Regions from separate parts of the Streptomyces purpurascens genome, predicted to be linked through region 2. Evidence: riboswitches for the same ligand, from Rfam matches in the RefSeq annotation. Region 2 holds a riboswitch; the other holds the start of a gene.
The links. Region 2 has a riboswitch for glycine ahead of gcvT (glycine cleavage system aminomethyltransferase GcvT). Riboswitches for the same ligand answer to the same signal wherever they lie in the genome.
Positions count from the first base shown of each region.

Region 1: another riboswitch for glycine. It lies ahead of gcvP (aminomethyl-transferring glycine dehydrogenase); the one in region 2 lies ahead of gcvT (glycine cleavage system aminomethyltransferase GcvT).

Region 1 covers NZ_CP108341.1:1,550,082-1,559,701, forward strand. The annotation lists gene gcvP (aminomethyl-transferring glycine dehydrogenase) at 1-2,069, opposite strand, end outside; glycine riboswitch at 2,246-2,341, opposite strand; gene OHU35_RS07080 (PRC-barrel domain-containing protein) at 2,455-2,829, shown strand; gene OHU35_RS07085 (DNA polymerase IV) at 2,847-4,250, opposite strand; gene OHU35_RS07090 (MerR family transcriptional regulator) at 4,385-5,068, opposite strand; gene OHU35_RS07095 (bifunctional nuclease family protein) at 5,383-5,856, opposite strand; gene OHU35_RS07100 (MerR family transcriptional regulator) at 5,942-6,682, opposite strand; gene OHU35_RS07105 (FHA domain-containing protein) at 6,736-7,683, opposite strand; gene OHU35_RS07110 (DUF881 domain-containing protein) at 7,745-8,683, opposite strand; gene OHU35_RS07115 (small basic family protein) at 8,689-9,021, opposite strand; gene OHU35_RS07120 (DUF881 domain-containing protein) at 9,018-9,620, opposite strand, start outside.
Region 2 covers NZ_CP108341.1:6,492,414-6,502,033, reverse strand. The annotation lists gene OHU35_RS29810 (ABC transporter ATP-binding protein) at 1-505, opposite strand, end outside; gene OHU35_RS29805 (ABC transporter permease) at 502-1,512, opposite strand; gene OHU35_RS29800 (ABC transporter substrate-binding protein) at 1,604-3,370, opposite strand; gene OHU35_RS29795 (ABC transporter permease) at 3,379-4,377, opposite strand; gene OHU35_RS29790 (enhanced serine sensitivity protein SseB C-terminal domain-containing protein) at 4,719-5,519, opposite strand; gene OHU35_RS29785 (enhanced serine sensitivity protein SseB) at 5,682-6,470, opposite strand; gene OHU35_RS29780 (AAA family ATPase) at 6,964-7,632, opposite strand; glycine riboswitch at 7,815-7,915, shown strand; glycine riboswitch at 7,917-8,043, shown strand; gene gcvT (glycine cleavage system aminomethyltransferase GcvT) at 8,083-9,204, shown strand; gene gcvH (glycine cleavage system protein GcvH) at 9,305-9,620, shown strand, end outside.

The sequences.
Region 1 (9,620 bases), 4.9 Mb from region 2:
AGCGCGTTGAGGTTGGCCCCGTCGACGTAGACCTGCCCGCCCGCCTCGTGCACCTGGGCGCAGATCTCGGAGACGTGCTCCTCGAACACACCGTGGGTGGACGGGTACGTGATCATCAGCACCGCCAGCTCGTCACGGTGCTGCTCGATCTTCGCCCGCAGGTCCTCGACGTCGATCTCGCCGTCCTCGGCGGTCCTGACGACGACGACCTTCATGCCCGCCATCACCGCGCTCGCGGCGTTGGTCCCGTGCGCGGACGAGGGGATCAGGCACACGGTGCGCTGCTCGTCCCCGTTGGCCCGGTGGTACCCGCGTACGGCGAGCAGACCGGCCAGCTCACCCTGCGACCCGGCGTTCGGCTGGAGGGACACCTTGTCGTACCCGGTGACCTCTGCGAGACGCTCCTCCAGCTCGTGGATGAGCGTGAGGTAGCCCTCGGCCTGGCCCGCGGGAGCGAAGGGGTGCAGCTGCCCGAACTCGGGCCAGGTGACCGGCTCCATCTCCGTGGTCGCGTTGAGCTTCATGGTGCAGGAGCCCAGCGGGATCATGCCGCGGTCGAGCGCGTAGTCGCGGTCGGCCAGCCGGCGCAGATAGCGCAGCATGGCGGTCTCGGAGCGGTACTGGTGGAAGACGGGGTGGGTCATGTACTCGTCGGACCGCAGCAGGGCACCGGGAAGGCCGTCCTCCGTGGCGGCGTCCAGCGCCTCGACGACACCCTCGACCCCGAACGCGGCCCATACGGCACGCAGCTGGGCCCGCGTCGTGGTCTCGTCGCACGAGATCGAGACGTGGTCGGCGTCGACGAGACGCAGGTTGACCCCGTTCCGCTCCGCTGCGGTGGCCACGATCTCGGCGGCCCGGCCCTCGACGCGCACGGTCAGGGTGTCGAAGTAGGCGCCGTGCACGACCTCGACACCGCCGTTCGCGAGCCCGGCGGCGAGGACCGTGGCGTACCGGTGGGTGCGCCGCGCGATGCTCCTCAGGCCCTCGGGCCCGTGGTAGACGGCGTACATGCCGGCCATGACGGCGAGCAGCACCTGCGCGGTGCAGATGTTGCTGGTGGCCTTCTCACGACGGATGTGCTGCTCACGCGTCTGCAGCGCCAGCCGGTAGGCCTTGTTCCCGTCGGCGTCCACGGACACGCCCACGAGCCGCCCGGGCAGGCTGCGCGCCATCTTCTCCCCGACGGCCATGTAACCGGCGTGCGGTCCGCCGAAGCCCATCGGCACGCCGAACCGCTGCGTCGTCCCGACCGCGATGTCCGCGCCGAGCTCACCGGGCGACTTCAGCAGGGTCAGCGCGAGCAGGTCGGCGGCGACGGTGACGAGCGCCCCGAGCGCGTGCGCCTGGTCGATGACCGGCTTGACGTCCCGTACGGCTCCGGAGGCGCCCGGGTACTGGATCAGCACGCCGTTGATCTCACGCTCGGCGATCTCGGCGGGGATGCCGTCACTGAGATCGGCGACGACGACCTCGACACCGGTCGGCTCGGCCCGGGTCTCGATCACGGCGATGGTCTGCGGCAACGCGTCCGCGTCGACCAGGAACAGGCCCTTCTTGTTCTTGCCCAGACGCCGCGACAGCGCCATGGCCTCGGCCGCCGCGGTGCCCTCGTCGAGCAGGGAGGCGCCGGAGGTCGGCAGTCCGGTCAGGTCGGCGACCATGGTCTGGAAGTTGAGCAGCGCCTCGAGCCGGCCCTGCGAGATCTCCGGCTGGTATGGCGTGTAGGCCGTGTACCAGGACGGGTTCTCCATGACGTTGCGCATGACGACCGGCGGCGTGAACGTGCCGTAGTAGCCGAGCCCGATCATGGAGCCGAGGACCTGGTTGCGGTCGGCGAGGGAGCGCAGCTCGGCGATCACCTCGGCCTCGCTGCGGGCGCCCGGCAGGTCCAGTGCCTCGGCGCTCTTGATCACGGCCGGGACCGCGGCTGCCGTCAGCTCGTCCAGCGAGCCGTAGCCGACGTGCGCGAGCATCTTGGCGCACGCCTCGTGGTCGGGGCCGATGTGGCGCTGCTCGAAGGGAACTGCCTCTTCGAGTTCGGAGAGCGGAATGCGATGGGCGGTCATATGCGGAGGCCTCCTGGTCTGACACGACCTTCGAGGGGCACCACGGCACGGGTACCCGGACGGCCTCCCCCTCTGTCATGTCAACCTGAGAGCTTCACCGGATCGCCCGAAGGCCTCCGGCTTTCACCGTCGGTGAGAGCGGAAGCCGTGACATCCGCCCTGCTTTCCAGAGTGACCTCGTCCGTGCGGTACGTGGGCCTGAGAGATTCCGGGGAGGATTTGCTCCTTCGGCGCCTCCGATGGTGTCTGGAGGACTCTCCCGCACGGGGTCAGCAGCCGTTGTCAGCCTACCAGCGCGGTCAACGCACGAACCTTCGAGTGGCCGCCTCCTCGATTGTGCCGTTTTGTAGTGGTTACGGATGAGTTGCGACCATGTGGAGGGCCCGTGCGAACCGATATCGATCCGCGCAACCTGATCGGCCGCAAGGCGTTCGACCGCAACGGAACCAGGATCGGCACGATCGACGAGGTCTACCTCGACGACGCCACCGGCGTCCCGGAGTGGGCGGCCATACGGACCGGTCTGTTCAGCAGGGACGCCTTCGTCCCCCTCGAGCCCAGCGAACTGATCGACGGCGCCCTCCACGTGCCCTTCGACCGCGCCCTGATCAAGGACGCTCCCGACTTCGGCGTGGGCCGCCACCTCTCCCCGGAGCAGGAACTCCAGCTCTACCACCACTACGGTCTCGACGTCGCCGCCCCTCCCCCGCTCCAGGACCACCAGTTCGGCAAACTGGCGGGCACGGACGAGACGGCCTGAAGCCCCCGGCGAGCCGCCTAAGGGGCGGCGGACCGCAGCCCCACACCCCCGGAGTCACCATCCGGCGCATGGTCCCCCTCAGGCTCTCGTAACACCAGCGGCAACGGATCCGCCGGCTCCAGCTCCGGATCGTCGACCCGGAAGGTCCGCACCCGCCCAGGCTCCGAGCCGGGCGTCTCGAACCGTACGGTGACCCGCCCCAAGCCGCTGCCCTGCACCCATCCGTGCCCGAACCCGGCGTGCCGCACATCGTGCCCGGCGGGCCAGCGCCGCTCGGCCGGCGCGGGCCGTTCCTCGACCGGCGCCGCGGCGTGCTCCTCGACCGGGCCCTCCGCGACCGCCCGCTCCCCGGCCGCCTGCGCGAACAGGTCCTCCTGCGTGTAGTCGGCGAGCCCGCTGACTCCCACCCCGAGCAGCCGCACGCCGCCCGTCGTGTCGACCGAGTCCAGCAGTCTGGCCGCCGCTTCACGGATCACCCCGGGATCGTCCGTCGGCCCACGCAGCGTCTCGGACCGGGTGCGTGTCGAGAAGTCGTACCGCCGCACCTTCAGCACGATGGTCCGCCCGGACAGCCCGGCCCCGCGCAGCCGCTGTACGCAGCGGTCGGCTAGCCGCTGCACCTCCAGCCCGACCCGCAGCCGGTCGTGGATGTCCACGTCGTAGGTGTCCTCGACCGACACCGACTTCGCTTCCCGCTCCGCCACCACGGGCCGGTCGTCCCGCGCCAGGGCCATGGCGTAGAGGCCGTGTCCGTGCGCCTTCCCCAGCAGCCGGACCAGTTCGTCCTCACCCGCCTCGGCGATCTCCTCGACCGTGGTGATCCCGGCCCGCCGAAGGTGGTCGCCCGTCGCCGGCCCGACCCCCGGCAGGGTCCGCACCGACATCGGCCCCAGCATCGCCCGCTCCGTCCCCGGCTCGATCACCACCAGCCCGTCGGGCTTGGCCTGCTCCGAGGCGATCTTCGCGAGCATCTTGGACGCGGCCAGCCCCACCGACCCCGTGAGCCCCGTGACAGCCCGGATGTCCGCACGCAGCTTCACCCCGGCCAGCCGCGCCGACCGCTCGTCCCAGGCCGTGCCCCCGGCCTCCAGATCCACGAACGCCTCGTCCAGGCTCAGCGGCTCCACCAGCGGCGACAGCGCCCCCAGCAGCTCCATCACCCGCTCGCTGATCGCACGGTAGAACCCGAAGCGCGGCACGAGATACGCGGCGTTGGGCGCGAGCCGCCGGGCCTGTGCCATGGGCAACGCCGAGTGCACCCCGAAGACCCGGGCCTCGTACGACGCGGTCGCGACCACACCCCGCGGCCCGAGTCCGCCCACGACCACGGCCTTCCCGCGCAGACTCGGCTTGGACGCCTGCTCCACCGAGGCGAAGAAGGCATCCATGTCGAGATGCAGGATCGTGGGCGCGGTTCTCACAACTCCGATGCTGCCCTACGCCACTGACAACGCCGTGCCGAACCCTCCAGGCCGCCCCGGGAGATAGCGCTTACAGCCCGGTGCGGAAACGTCCCGCCTCCTGCGGCCGCACGCGCCCCGCACCGTCCAACGGGTCAGACGGCCCGATTCCGCCGCCGCGCCAGCTCGTCCGCCGGGTTGGACCCGACCAGGGTCTCGCCGGTGTCGATCCGCTCCCCGTGCAGCTGGGACAGCGCGCTCTCCACGTCCCGCCACACCACACCCACCGCGATCCCGAAGACGCCCTGCCCCCCTTGGAGCAGGGCGTGGACCTCGTCCGGCGAGGTGCACTCGTAGACCGTCGCACCGTCACTCATCAGCGTCATCCGCTCCAGGTCGCGGAAACCGCGTTCCCTGAGGTGCTGGACCGCCGTGCGGATGTTCTGCAGCGACACCCCGGTGTCGAGGAACCGCTTGACGATCTTCAGGACGACGACGTCCCGGAAGCTGTACAACCGCTGTGTCCCGGACCCATGCGCGGGGCGCACACTCGGCTCGACGAGACCGGTGCGGGCCCAGTAGTCCAGCTGCCGGTAGGTGATACCGGCGGCCGCGCAGGCCGTGGGGCCTCGATAGCCGATCTGCTCGGACGCCATGGACGTCGTCCCTCCGCTGCTCGGCACCGCCGACGGTCGCTGCGGAGCATGATCGGCCGCACCATCGGGCTGGGGATACCCCCCGCCCGAAAGGAGCCGAGAGGCGGGGGGAGCGTACGGACCGCTCGCCCTGAGACTGCGCTCGGGGCCGCCCCCAGCCGTACCGTCGCCGCTGCTTCTCACGCCGACCTCCGTCCTTGACCTGCCTTCTCGACGGTAGGCAGTCACCCGGGGTGCGTCAACGATCGCCACACTCGCCACGCCGAGTGATAATCACCCTAAGAGTGGTTTCCCGTGCCCCACCGCGGGGAAAGGCTAGCCGAATGCCTTCGGCACGGGCCGTGTGACGCTCTCACTCGCCACCGGCACATGCGGGCAATTCACCCGTCACACATACGGCGGCGGCCCTGCCGCGGACTCATCGTCCGCCGGGCCGCCCACGCGTCTCACGACCGCCGCCGCTCCCTGCTGGCACGAAGCTCACCGGCCTCCGGAGCTCACTGGCTGCTGCTGCCGAAGTCCTCCGGGGAGATCTGGTCGAGGAACTCGCGGAACTTCTCCACCTCGTCCTCCTGCTCGTCCGGGATCGCGATGCCGGCGTCGTCGAGGACCGTGTCACTCCCGTAGATCGGCGTCCCGGTGCGCAGGGCCAGCGCTATGGCGTCGGACGGGCGGGCGCTCACCTCGACGCCGCTGGCGAAGACCAGCTCCGCGTAGAAGACGCCCTCACGCAGGTCCGTGATACGCACTTCCGTGAGCTCCTGACCGACGGCTTCCAGCACGTCCTTGAACAGGTCGTGGGTCAGCGGCCGCGCGGGAGCCATGCCCTGCTGGGCGAAGGCGATCGCCGTCGCCTCCCCCGGCCCGATCCAGATGGGGAGGTAACGGTCGCCTCCCACTTCACGCAGCAGCACGATCGGTTGGTTGGAGGGCATTTCGACCCGGACACCTACGACATCGAGCTCGTTCACACAGCAACCCTAGGCCGTGCTCGGGACGTTTGGGTAGTCGGGCCGGGATCGGGCGCCTGATCCGGCCCCCACACGTCCGGCCGGCTCATGGCAGCCGCACCCCGAGCGCCGTCTGCACCAGCGCGGCGTGCAGCTTCACCGTGAGCCCCGCCAGCTCCTTGGTGCGGGCCTCCGCATGAGCCCTGGTCTGCGGGTTCCGGTGCCGCTTCAGCGGGGCCACCACCTGGTCCACGAGCCCGGCCTCGCGGTCGGCGGCGGCCTTCATCACCCGCAGGTGCCGCGGCTCGATCCCGAACCGCCCCAGCTCGGCGACGAGCGCCGCCACCGTGACCGCCTCCGCCTCGTACGCCCCGTCCTCCAGTGGAGTGACCAGCCCGTACGACTCCCACTCCCTGAGCTCCTCCTCGTCCACCCCGGCGGCGGCGAGCAGCTCCTCACGCCCGACCCTGGCAGCCGTGGGCGGCCCCTCGAAGGACTCGGGCGCGGAATCGCCATCACGCTGACGGCCCACGGTCGGCAGCGGGACCGCCTCACCGCGCTCCATGGCCTCCAGGTGCTCGCGGATCACCTTCAGGGGCAGGTAGTGGTCCCGCTGCATCCGCAGGACGTGACCGAGGCGCTCGACGTCGCGGGCGCTGAACTTGCGATACCCCGAGGGAGTCCGCTGTGGCTCGATGAGCCCCTCCGACTCCAGGAAGCGGATCTTGGAGATGGTGACTTCGGGAAACTCGTCGCGCAGCACGTTCAGCACCGTGCCGATGCTCATCAGCCCACTGTCCGTGGCGGCGGCGCCGTGCCCGGCACCGCCGCTCGGTGTATGAAGCATGGACCTTCCCTGACGGACGGACCTTCGCTGGGATTCCCCGGAGGCGGTCCGGGTCAGTAGCCCCGCTGGCTGGCGTAGAAGACCAGCCGGTACTTGCCGATCTGCACCTCGTCACCGTTGCTCACAGCGACCTGGTCGATCCGCTCGCGGTTCACGTACGTGCCGTTCAGGCTGCCCACGTCGGCCACCGTGAACGAGCCGTCCTGACCACGACGGAACTCCACGTGCCGCCGGGAGACCGTCACGTCGTCCAGGAAGATGTCGCTCTGCGGATGACGCCCGGCCGTGGTCAGATCGCCGTCCAGCAGGAAGCGGCTGCCCGAGTTCGGCCCGCGGCGCACGACCAGGAGCGCGGAACCCAGCGGCAGCGCGTCCACGGCCGCCTGCGCCTCGGGAGACAGTGTCGGCGTAGGCGTCTGGCCGGTGGCCTCGGCATCGTAGGCCTCGAGACCGGAGATGGAGATCGTGGAGGTCGTCTCGGACGGACGCTCCGGCGTCGCGCCCGCCCGCAGCGGCGCGCCGCAGTTGGAGCAGAAGCGGCTGTTCTCCGCGTTGCGGTTGCCGCACCTCGTACACACCAGGGCCGACATCGGATCCTCCTGCCGCGGCTGCCCACCGGGGGCATTGGACGCATACGGGTCGGAAAACCCTCCACCCGCACTTGAGGGTTGCCCGAAACCTATGCCGCCGGACTGCGCAGGGTCAACCGACGGCGCGCCCTGACCTCCGGAAACGTCGCCGCCCGGACCGCCGACCTGGTCCCGGAACAGCGGCCGCTGGCCCTCCGCGTCAGGCTGTGCGCGATGACGTGCGGTCGCATTGTCGCTGCCCTCTCGCGGGCTCTTGCCGAACAACTTCGCAAACAACTTCACGGGCGATTCCCCTTGACCGAAACAGACCCGCCCGTGGGGCAGGACGAACCCTGACTGAACACTCTGGCCGACCCGGACATCCTGACAACGTCCGTCTGCACCAGACAGTTTCCACCACGCACCACCCATTCGGTGCGCCGACCCCCCGCAACCTCATGCCCTCGCCGGACGCCGCCCATGCACCGCCGGTTCACTGGGAGGACGACCGAGCGTAGTCAGGCCGCTTCGCAGCTCGCAAGGCGTCCACGACGATCTTGGTCGACCGCTCCACGGTGACGATGGCCTGTTCCTTCTCGAGAGTCTGCACCACGCCTCCGGGGATGTTGAGCGCCGGCTCGAGGTCCTGCGACTTGCCGATGACCTTGAAACGATAGGGCGCGTTGATCTTGTTCCCGTCGACGCTCACACCCTTGCCGGAGTCCGTGAGATACGTGCCGGCGACGACCCGTACACCGTTCACCTGGATCGCCTCGGCACCCGCCGCGCGCAGTTCCTGAACCGCGTCCAGCAGCATGTCGGACTCGACCGTCCCCTTCGTGTCCTCGATGGTCATGGTGATGCCGGGCCCCTGCGCGGCCACCGTGCCCGCCAGGATGCCGAGTTGCCGCTCCTTCTCGATCGTCTGCTTCCGGGCCTCCTCGGCCTGGTCCGAGCTGTTCTCCAGCTCGTCGCGCTGCTTCTCGAGGCCCTGCTTCTCGTCCTCAAGACGCTGGGTACGGTCATCCAGTTCATCGAGGATGCGGACAAGATCTTCCTGGCGCGCACCGCGCAGGGCGCTGTCACTGTCACTGTTCGAGGCCACCTGCACGGCCAGCCCGAAGCCCAGGCCGAACAGCAGCAGCGCGACGATGAGTTGGGCCCGGCTGACCCGCGGCGGCCACAAACCCTGCACCAGCCGCTGCCGACCGGTCAGCCGCGGCTCGGGCGCCGCTTCCGGCTCCGGCTCCAGAGCGGGCACCGGCTCAGGCGCCGACTCGGGCTCCGGGGTGTCCTGGGTGGCGGGCTCCGCCGCGGCCACCTCCTGGGGCAGCTCCTTGCGGAGCCGGTTCCCGGGCTCGCCACTCGCGTCGCGCCGCTCAGCGCGCGGCTCGCCGTTCTCCTCGGCGCGCTTGTCGTCGTGCTCGCTCATCCGCCTCACGCCCGGAACACGTGCCGGCGGATCGCCGCGGCGTTGGAGAAGATCCGGATACCGAGGACGACCACCACACCGGTGGACAGCTGGGCACCCACGCCCAACTTGTCGCCCAGGAACACGATCAACGCGGCCACGACCACGTTCGACAGGAACGACACCACGAAGACCTTGTCGTCGAAGATGCCGTCGAGCATGGCGCGCAGACCGCCGAAGACGGCGTCGAGCGCCGCCACGACAGCGATCGGCAGATAAGGCTCGACCACCGCCGGAACCTCAGGCCGGACCAACAGGCCGGCCACGACTCCCACGACGAGGCCCAGTACGGCGATCACGATGTGCCCTTCTCGCTCTTCTCAGTGCTCGGCTGTGCTGTACGTACGATCACACTCGGTGCGGCGGGCAGCCGGAGGTCGTCCTCCGCGGAGATGGCTGTCCTGACGCCGTAGCTCTCCTGGAGCGCGTTCAGATACAACCCGTCCGCGCTGTTCTGGAACCGCGTGCTCAGCCGCTGCCCGTCCCCCACCGCGAGCACCGTGTACGGCGGCACCAGCGGTTTGTTGTCGACCAGTATCGCGTCCCCCGCGGCCCTGATCGCGGACAGCGCCGTCAGCCGCTGTCCGTTGATGGAGACGGCCTCGGCGCCCGACTCCCACAGCCCGTTGACCACGCGCTGCATGTCCCGGTCACGCACCCGGCCGGTGTCGGAGAACCCGGGGTTCTCGCGCGGGTCGCCGTCACCGCCCGCACCGGTGTCCTTGGCGTCGTTCACCACGAGCTTCACGCCGGGTCCGTGCACCGCGGCGGCGCCGGACATGATGCCCACCAGGTCGGACCCGGCGCTGCCACTGTGCTTCAGCGCCTCGCGCTGCCGGGCGCTCACGTCCGCGCGCAGCTCGTCGACGGAGTCCTCCAGCTTGTCCGCCGCCTCGCT
Region 2 (9,620 bases):
CCACGCGCTTGGCGGGCTCGGGGATGCCGACCCGGTCGAGCATCTCGACCGCCCGCTGCTTGGCGACCTTCTTGCTGACGTCGTGGTGGACCCGGTACGCCTCGACGATCTGCTGCCCCACCGTGTAGTAGGGGTGCATCGCCGACAGCGGGTCCTGGAAGATCATGGCCATCTTCCGGCCGCGCAGCCGCCGTACCTCGTCGGGGTCGGCCGCGATCAGCTCCTGGCCGTCCAGCCACACCTCGCCGGAGACCTTGGCGCGCGCCGAGCGGTGCAGGCCCATCACACCGAGAGAGGTGACGGACTTGCCGGAGCCGGACTCGCCCACGATGCCCAGGGTCTTGCCCTTGCGCACATCGAAGCTGACGCCGTCCACCGACCTGACCAGACCGTCGTCCGTGTCGAAGTGGATGCGCAGATCCCGTACGGACAGGAACACGTCGTCCGCGGTGGACGGGGCGACGGAGTCCGGTTCGCCGAGCGCGGCTTTGTCGAGCTTGCTCACGAGTACCTCACCCGGGGGTCGATGGCGGCGTACACCAGGTCGACGATCAGATTGCAGAAGACGATGAAGAACGCGGCGACCAGGGTCACGCCCATCACGATGGGCAGGTCGTTGTCCTTGATGGCCTGGACCGAGTAGGCACCGATGCCCTGCAGGGAGAACACGGTCTCGGTGAGCACCGCGGTGCCGACGAGGGTGCCGAAGTCCATGCCGAAGATGGTGACGATCGGGGTGAGCGCGGAGCGCAGGCCGTGCTTGGCCACCACCGTGCTCTCCTTCAGACCCTTGGCCCTGGCCGTTCTGATGTAGTCCTCGCTCATCGTCTCCAGCATGCCCGCCCGGGTGAGCCTGGCGTAGAGCGCGGAGAAGAGGAAGGCGAGGCTGACCCAGGGAAGCACCATGTGCCATGCCCATTCGGCCGGGTTCTCGGTGAACGGGACGTAGTCGATGCTCTCCCAGACGGGGATCTCGTAGACGAAGAGCGCGAGCAGGATCTGGCCGGTGAAGAAGATCGGGAGCGAGACGCCGGCGAGCGCGATGAACATCGAGATGCGGTCGATCGGCTTGCCCTTGCGCAGGGCCGAGATCACGCCGGTGGTCACACCGGAGATCAGCCAGATCACCGCCGCACCGACGGCCAGCGAGAAGGAGACCGGGATCCGCTGCTCCAACTGGGGCCACACCTCGATGTGGCTCTTGAAGGAGTACCCGAAGCAGGGTGCGCCGCAGTGCGTCGCGTCGGGACCGAACTTGTAGTCGGCGCCCACCACGAGGCCCTTGATGAACTCCCAGTACTGGACGTAGACCGGCTGGTCCAGCCCGAGGTTCTGCTTGATCGCGGCGACGGACTCGGGGTTCGCGTCCTTGCCGACGTACTGGGTGGCCAACTGGTCGGCCGTCTGGCCCCCGATGCGGGGAACCAGGAAGAAGATGGCGAAAGTGACTGCGCTGACCACCAGCAGCAACAGCACCGCGCCCATGACGCGTCGGAGGATGTACGCAGCCACAGCTGTACGGCCCCGGGTGGCCGCGGCGGGATCGTCCGCCGCGGCCACTCGGTGCCTTCACCTGCCTTTCGAAAGGATCCGGCCTGCTGGCTTACTTCGAGGAGCTCATCAGCAGGTAGTCGTACATGCCGAGGTAGGCCTGCGTCACCGTGACGTTGGCCGCGGACGTCGGCCTGAGCAGCAGGTTCTTGCGGTAGATGACAGGAACGACCGAGGCGTTGTCGAGCACCATCTTGTCGATGTCGCCCCAGGCCTTGGTGCGGGCCGCGTCGTCGGTGTTGGCGATCGCGTCCGTCAGGGCCTTGTTGATCTTCGGGTCGTCCAGCTCCATCAGGTTGTTGCCGCCCGAGGGCTTGATGGCCGCACCGTTGATGATCTGGTCGAGGAAGCCGTAGCCGGTCGGCCAGTCGGCGCCCCACGCCATCGAGAGCATGCCGAGCTTGTTGTCGTGGACGTAGCTCGGGACACCGGCGAAGTTGGAGAAGTACTTGCCGGAGGGGAACTGCTTGATCTCGACGTTGATGCCGATCTTCTTCAGCGACGCCTGGACGGCCGTGGCCTGCGCGACCTCGGCGGGCCGGTCGGAACGGGCCGTCAGGATCGTGTTGAAGCCGTTCGGCTTGCCGCACGCCTTCAGCGCTGCCTTGGCCTTGGCCACGTCACCCTTGTGACCCTCGGTCGCGTAGGTGTCGAACTTGGTGTAGCCGTTGACCGACGGCGGCAGCAGCGTGGTCGCCACGTCGCCCTTCGGCGAACCGCCCATGGCGTCGAGCACCGACTGCTTGTCGAGGCCCCACTGCACGGCCTTGCGGCAGTCGGCGTTGTCGAACGGCTTCACGTTCACGTTCAGCGCGATGTACTGCGTCGCACCGGCGTACGAGCTGTCCGTCTGGTTGGCGTACTTGCCGCGCAGCACCTTCGGCTGGGTCTGCGGCTGCACACCCGTGCCGGCCGCGTCAGCCGTGATCTTGTCGGAGAGCAGGTCGTTGTCGACCGTGACCGGGTTGACCTTGAACTTGATCGTGACCTTGTCCGGGAGAGCCTTGCGGATCGGGTCCGTCTTCGCGTCCCACTGCGGGTTGCGCACGAGGGTGGCGCCGCGGCCCTCCTCGTAGGACTGGAACTGGTACGGGCCCGTGGACTGGATGGCCTGCACGTACTTCGCACCGGTGTCCTTCGACTGCGGCACCGGGGCCGTCTGCGAGAACGTCGCCAGGTAGTCGAAGTCGGCGAACGGCTGCTTCAGCTTGAAGACGATCGTCCGGTCGTCCGGCGTCTCGATGGACTTGAGGCCATCGGCGGACTTGTCCTTGTACGGGCCCTTGTACTTGTCGCCGCCGTCCAGGTACGCCTTGAAGTACGTCGGGCCGTTGGACAGCGCCTCAGGCGCGAAGTTGGAGCGCTCGATGGCGTACTTCACGTCCTTGGACGTCACCGGGGTGCCGTCCTGGAACTTCACACCCGTACGCAGCTTGTACGTCCAGGTCTTGGCGTCCGGGCTGGACTTGCCGAGGCCCTCGGCGAGGTCCGGCACGACCTCCAGGCCATCCTTGCCCGCCGCCGGTTTGAACGTGGTGAGCGTTCTGCCGTAGAGGCGGGAGAAGTTCTGCACCCAGCCGTAGTACGTGTTGCCCGGGTCGAGGGAGTCCGGCACGTCCGAGTGCTCGTACGAGACCGTCCCGCCCTTCTTGCTCGACGCGTTGACGATCGAGTTCAGCGCGGCGTCCTTCTTGCCGTTGCCTCCCCCGTCGTTGTCGTCACCTCCGCCGCCGCACGCGGCAGCACCCAGCGACAGTGCCAGGACCGACGCAACGCCGGCGGTCACCCTTCTCGTCTTCACCTGAGGAAGCCCCCTCATTCGATGGATCACTTGCTGCGAGGGTCGAGGGCGTCACGCAGCCCGTCACCCAGCAGGTTGAAGGCCAGGACGGTGATGAAGATCGCCAGTCCGGGCACGAACATGTACTGCGGATCAGCCGTGTAGAGATCCACAGCGTTGCTGAGCATGCCGCCCCAGGAAGCCTGCGGCGGAGCGATACCGACACCGAGGAAGCTCAGCGCGGCCTCGAAGAGGATGTTCGTCGGGATGATCAGCGTCGAGTAGACGAGGATCGGCGCGACGAGGTTGGGGAGCAGTTCCCGGAACAGGACGTACGGGCCGCGTGCTCCGAGGCTCGTGGCGGCCTCGATGAACTCCCGCTTGCGCAGGGTCATGGTCTGCGCGCGCACGATGCGGCCGATGTACGGCCAGCTGAAGAAGCCGATCACGAAGATCAGCACGCAGATGCGCAGGGGCAGGCCGTCGAGACCGAAGAAGCCGTCCTGCACGGAGGCCGAGATCGAGATGGCGAACAGCAGCAGCGGGAACGCGAGGAAGGTGTCCATCAGCCTGCTGATGACGCCGTCGATCCAGCCGCCGTAGTACCCGGCGACGATGCCGAGCACGGTGCCGATGCACACGGACAGCAGCGTGGCGCCGCCCGCGACCAGCAGGGAGACCCAGGAGCCGTCGATGATGCGGGCGAGCATGTCCCGGCCGTACTGGGGGTCCACGCCGAGCGGGTGGTCCCAACTCATGCCTCCCCAGCCGCCCTTGGGTGCGAGCAGCGCGGGGTCGATGAGGTCCTGGTTGAACTTGTTGGGATCGAGGTTGAAGATCCACTGGATCGGCTTGGAGAACACCGCCATCAGCACGAGCAGGATGACGACGACGCCTCCCGCCATCGCCACCTTGTCCCGCTTGAAACGCATCCAGGCGATCTGGGTGAGCGAGCGCCCCTCGATCTGGCTCTTCTTGACCCCGGCGAGCACGGCCTCGGGCTGTGCTCCGGCTTCCGCCCCGGTGGTCTCGATCGGTGCGGTCACGGTGCGATTGACCCCTCTCGACCCGGCGATCGCCGAGCCCCTGGCTGCCGCTGTAGCGGTTTGTTTGTCTCGTACACGAGACCGACCCGGCCCGTGTCTTGCGGGGAGTCTTCAACGCTTTGGCGATCTGTTGCCAGACTTGGCGGTGAAAGGATGCGTAAACGTGATGCTGTCTGCGGGGTTCCGTTATCCGGACGACGGGTAACAGGGGTCGGACGCGCTGCGACAGGGGCATTTTAGGACAGCTCTGCGCTTTTCGCCCTTATCTACGCGCGGAGAGTTGAGCGGTTGTCGCGTTCGGGGATGGTGCGGGAAGGGCCTCGGAGTGACCTGTGGAGGGGTCAGTACCTGCCCTGGGCGGGCGGGTATCCGTAGCCCGAGGCCGGGGCCTGGACGGGGGCGGTGGCGTGCGCCTCGCGGTCGTAGAAGGGGCGTGCGCCGGAGCGCAGCCACATGGCGACCGGGTCGTGCTCGTCGGACATCGCGACGGTCGACACGGGGAGCCCGTCCGGTACGGCGCCGAGGGACTGCTGCATCATCGCGCGTACCGCGTCCACGGCCGGCGGCGAGGTGTCGTAGACGTCGAGTCCGATGGCGAGATACGGCGCCCCGAGCGCAGGTTGCACCCAGGCGCGGCGCAGCGAGCGGACGGCCGGGGTGCGGTGGGCGTTCTGCGCGAGCAGGGCGTAGAACTGCGGGATCTCGATGGCCGGTTCGGACAGCCGCAGGGGCCCGGCGGGCTGGCGGTCCAGGCCCGTGGCGATCCGGCGCAGGTCGAGCCAGGGGATGCCGACGCCGCCGCCGGGGGCGTGCGGGTTGAGCCAGAGGCCGTAGTGGTCGGGGTAGAGGGCACGGGCCACGTCGATGCCGTCGACGACCTCGTAACTGCGGTTCCAGCCGCTGGCCGAGAGCTCCTGCGCGGAGGTCACACAGGGGGCGTAGCCGCAGCCCTCGACCTCCATGTTTCCGTACTGGGCGTCGGGGGATCCGGCCTGGCCGTGCCACAGCAGCATCCAGATCTGGCCGCTGTGCGGGGTCGCGAGCGCGCGCAGGAGGGCCTCGTAGGCGTCATAACGCCCGGGCGTGACCTGGCGCAGCATGTGCTCGACCTGTCCGGCCGCGGCCGTGCCGCTCGCGCTCACCTTTACCGCCCCTTCGTACAACGCCTCGACCGTGACCTAGCTTAAGCCCGCGCAGGTGCCCGGGGCTTGGTGCCGCCCTGCGGGTGCGGGCCGTATGTGGTTCTCGCGCTCACGCGGCGGAGCCGCATGGTGTCACGGCCCCGCGCCCCTGGGGTACCTGACCTACCGCTGGAAGAAGGGCCGGACCCTGTCGCGCATCCAGTTGCCGACCGGATCCTCCGCCACGTCCAGGAGCACCAGGTTGACCGGCCAGGGGGCCGGGGCGTCGGTGACGGCGCGGGTGAGGGCGTCCAGGGGGAGGGCGCGCAGGTCGCCTTCCCACTGGGAGAGTTCGACGCCGACGAACATCACCGGGTCGGCGGTCTCGATCACGGCGAGGCAGCGGCGGGCGGTGACGACGACGCCGGTCGCCTCGAACTCGGCGGAGGCGGCGGCGAGGAAGTCCACCGGGTCGTCCTGCCAGTCGGGCTCGAAGAGGCGGACCCGGCCGCCGCTCGCGGGGCCGTCCAGCGGGGTCCGGCCGGCCCGGCACAGCTCGGCCACGGCCGGCGGCGGGAGCGGGATGCCGACGACGCCGCCCGGGTTGATGGCCATCCCCGCGTGCGGGGGCAGACCGCGGGCGAACTCCACGGCCGGCGCGATGGTGTACGACATGTGCGAGCCGACGACCTGGCGGAACTGCTCCTCGGAGCTGAACACCGGCACGTACGCCTGGCCCTCGATCTCGATGCCGGGGAGGTCGAGGGGGCCGCTCTGCGGGCCGCCGCCGCTGGGCAACGGGATCCACACGAAGCTCCGGCCGAGCACCTCGACGATCCGCCCGCCGGCCGAGGGACCCGCGCCGAGGGAGGCCGAGAGCACCTCCTCCAGCTCGTTGCCGGGCCATCCGCCGTGCGGGTGGGTCTGCGTCTGCGCCGGGAAGTCCGCGGAGAAGTCCGCCGGGAAGTCCATCTGCCTACCGCCTGCCTGAAACCACTGCTGTGGCTCAAAGGCTAGCGGCTCGGGAACGACGGACGGCCACCCCGTGAACCACGGGCCGCGGACAGCCACCCGGGCCGGGGGCCCCGGCCCCACGAACACGGCTCACGGGCCGTGGCCGGCCGACCCTGTGAACACCGGCTGACCGGCCACGGACAGCCGGGCCTGTGAACACCGGCTCACCGGCCGCGGACAGGGCAGGCCCACGAACACCGGCTCACCAGCCACGGACAGGCCACGGGCCCGCGAACACCGACTCACCGAACACGGACAGGGCAGGCCCACGAACACAGGCTCACCGGCCGCAGACAGGCCACGGGCCCGCGAACACCGACTCACCGAACACGGACAGGCCGGGCCCACGAACACCGACTCACCAGCCACGGACAGCCAGACCCACGAACACAGGCTCACCAGCCGCGGACACGCCGCGGGCCCGCGAACACCGGCTCACGGGCCGGGGCAGTCAGCCCGCGAAGCCGATGCGGTGCAGGGCGTTCGCCGCGTCGCGGTCGGCGAGGATCGCCGAGCCGCAGCCGGTCGGCAGTTCGCCCCGTTCCACCTCGCGCAGCAGTCGGGTGGTGGCCGCGCGGTGGCGCAGGAACGCGTACCGCGAGACGCCGCGGCCGCGGTCGCGCTGGCCGGCCAGGGCCTGCTCGGGGGTGACGTCGAGCATGAGCAGGTGGAGCGTGCCGCCCCGGCGGCGGGCCTCGCGGGCCAGCCAGCGGCGGACCCAGGCCTGGGTGCCGCAGTCGTGCACGACGACGGCCTCGCCGCCGCGCAGGGCGCGGCGCAGCCCGGTGTAGTGGGCGAGGCGGACGAGCGGGCGGTAGACCCCGTACGGCAGGGCGCGCGGCATGCGGCGGTCCCAGTGGTCGCGGGTGTCCTGGGAGTCGATGCGCCGGCCCGGCACGGTGCGCCGCATCAACGTGGACTTGCCGCTGCCGGGCAGTCCCGTGACCACGACGATGTCGCGGGGGCCGAACAGCAGCGCGTGCGGGCCGCGGCCGGCGCGCTCGCGCAGATCGCGGACGACCGGCACCGGCTGCGGGCCGCAGGCCGCATGCGCCGGAGCGGTCGACTGCTCGGGCAGCGCGATGCCCGACGTCGTGGCGTACGCGGTGGTCCTGTTCACCGTGATCGTCCTCCCCTGGGGCCAGGTACGGAGTCCCATGCCCGCCGAGTGTAAAGAGAAGGTAATGCCCGATGTCTCTGGTTTTAGTCCTCTTCCTGCAACAGGCCTGCTACAGGGTGGTCCCCCTGCCACCCCGCGACAATGCGTGCAATGATGTGCCCGCCAACTGCATACCGGCCGTTTGAATCCGCGCGGGAGAGTCCCCAGCACCGTCCGACGCTGGGGCGCCGAAGGAGCAAGTCCCTCCCTTGAATCTCTCAGGCCCCGTTACCGCGCGGGCGAGGCACATCTGAAAAGCGGGCCGCACCCTTCTCCGGAGTCCGGGGAGGCGGCGTGGCCCCACCCAAGGTGCAAGCCGTGTCCCGTGTGGTCATGGCGAACCTCTCAGGTTCCGATGACAGATGGGGAGGAACGACCTCGCCCGTCATGCCCCTGGGAGACGACCGACCGATGAGCAGTACAGGAGAACTCCGCCACACCGCGCTCGATGCCCTGCATCGTTCGCTCGGCGCGACGATGACCGACTTCGCCGGCTGGGACATGCCCCTGCGCTACGGCTCCGAGCGCGACGAGCACAACGCGGTGCGCACGAAGGCCGGGCTGTTCGACCTCTCCCACATGGGGGAGATCACCGTCACGGGGCCGGGGGCCGCCGCCCTCCTCGACCACGCGCTGGTCGGCAACATCGGCGGGGTCAAGCCCGGCCGCGCCCGCTACACCATGATCTGCCAGGCCGACGGCGGCATCCTCGACGACCTGATCGTCTACCGGCTGGCCGAGCAGGAGTACATGGTCGTCGCCAACGCCTCCAACGCCCAGGTGGTCCTGGACGCGCTGGTGGAACGTTCCGCCGGCTTCGACGCCGAGGTGCGCGACGACCGGGACGCCTACGCGCTGCTCGCCGTACAGGGCCCGGAGTCCCCGGGGATCCTGAAGTCCCTCACCGACGCCGACCTCGACGGCCTGAAGTACTACGCCGGTCTGCCCGGCACGGTCGCGGGTGTCCCGGCCCTCATCGCCCGCACCGGGTACACCGGCGAGGACGGCTTCGAGCTGTTCGTGAAGCCGGAGCACGCCGTCGAGCTGTGGCAGGCCCTGACCAAGGCGGGCGAGGGCGCCGGCCTGGTCCCGTGCGGGCTGTCCTGCCGCGACACGCTGCGCCTGGAGGCGGGCATGCCGCTGTACGGGCACGAGCTGAGCACCTCCCTGACGCCCTTCGACGCCGGGCTCGGCCGGGTGGTGAAGTTCGAGAAGGAGGGCGACTTCGTGGGCCGCGAGGCCCTGGCGGAGGCCGCCGCGCGCGCCGAGCAGAACCCGCCCCGCGTCCTGGTCGGCCTCGTCGCCGAGGGCCGTAGGGTCCCGCGCGCCGGGTACCCGGTCGTCACCGGCGGCGAGGTGATCGGCGAGGTCACCTCCGGCGCCCCCTCCCCCACGCTCGGCAAGCCGATCGCGATGGCGTACGTCGACCCCGCGCACGCGGCTCCCGGCACACCCGGTGTGGCCGTGGACATCCGGGGCAGTCACGAGCCGTACGAGGTCGTGGCGCTGCCGTTCTACAAGCGCCAGAAGTAGACACTGGCCACGGGCCGCCACAGCGGTCCCGGGCATCTCACCCCCGCTCACCAGCGGTCCCCTTCATCAGCACTCCCGCGCGTACAGGAGAATCCAGGCCATGAGCAACCCCAAAGAGCTGCGGTACAGCAAGGAGCACGAGTGGCTGTCGGGCGCCGAGGACGGCGTCTCGACGATCGGCATCACGGAGCACGCGGCGAACGCGCTCGGCGACGTCGTCTTCGTCCAGCTCCCGGCGGTCGGTGACGCCGTGTCCGCGGGCGAGACCTGCGGCGAGCTGGAGTCGACCAAGTCCGTGTCCGACCTCTACTCCCCGGTCTCCGGTGAGGTCACCGAGGTCAACGAGGACGTCGTGAACGACCCGTCCCTGGTGAACTCGGCCCCCTTCGAGGGCGGCTGGCTGTTCAAGGTGCGCG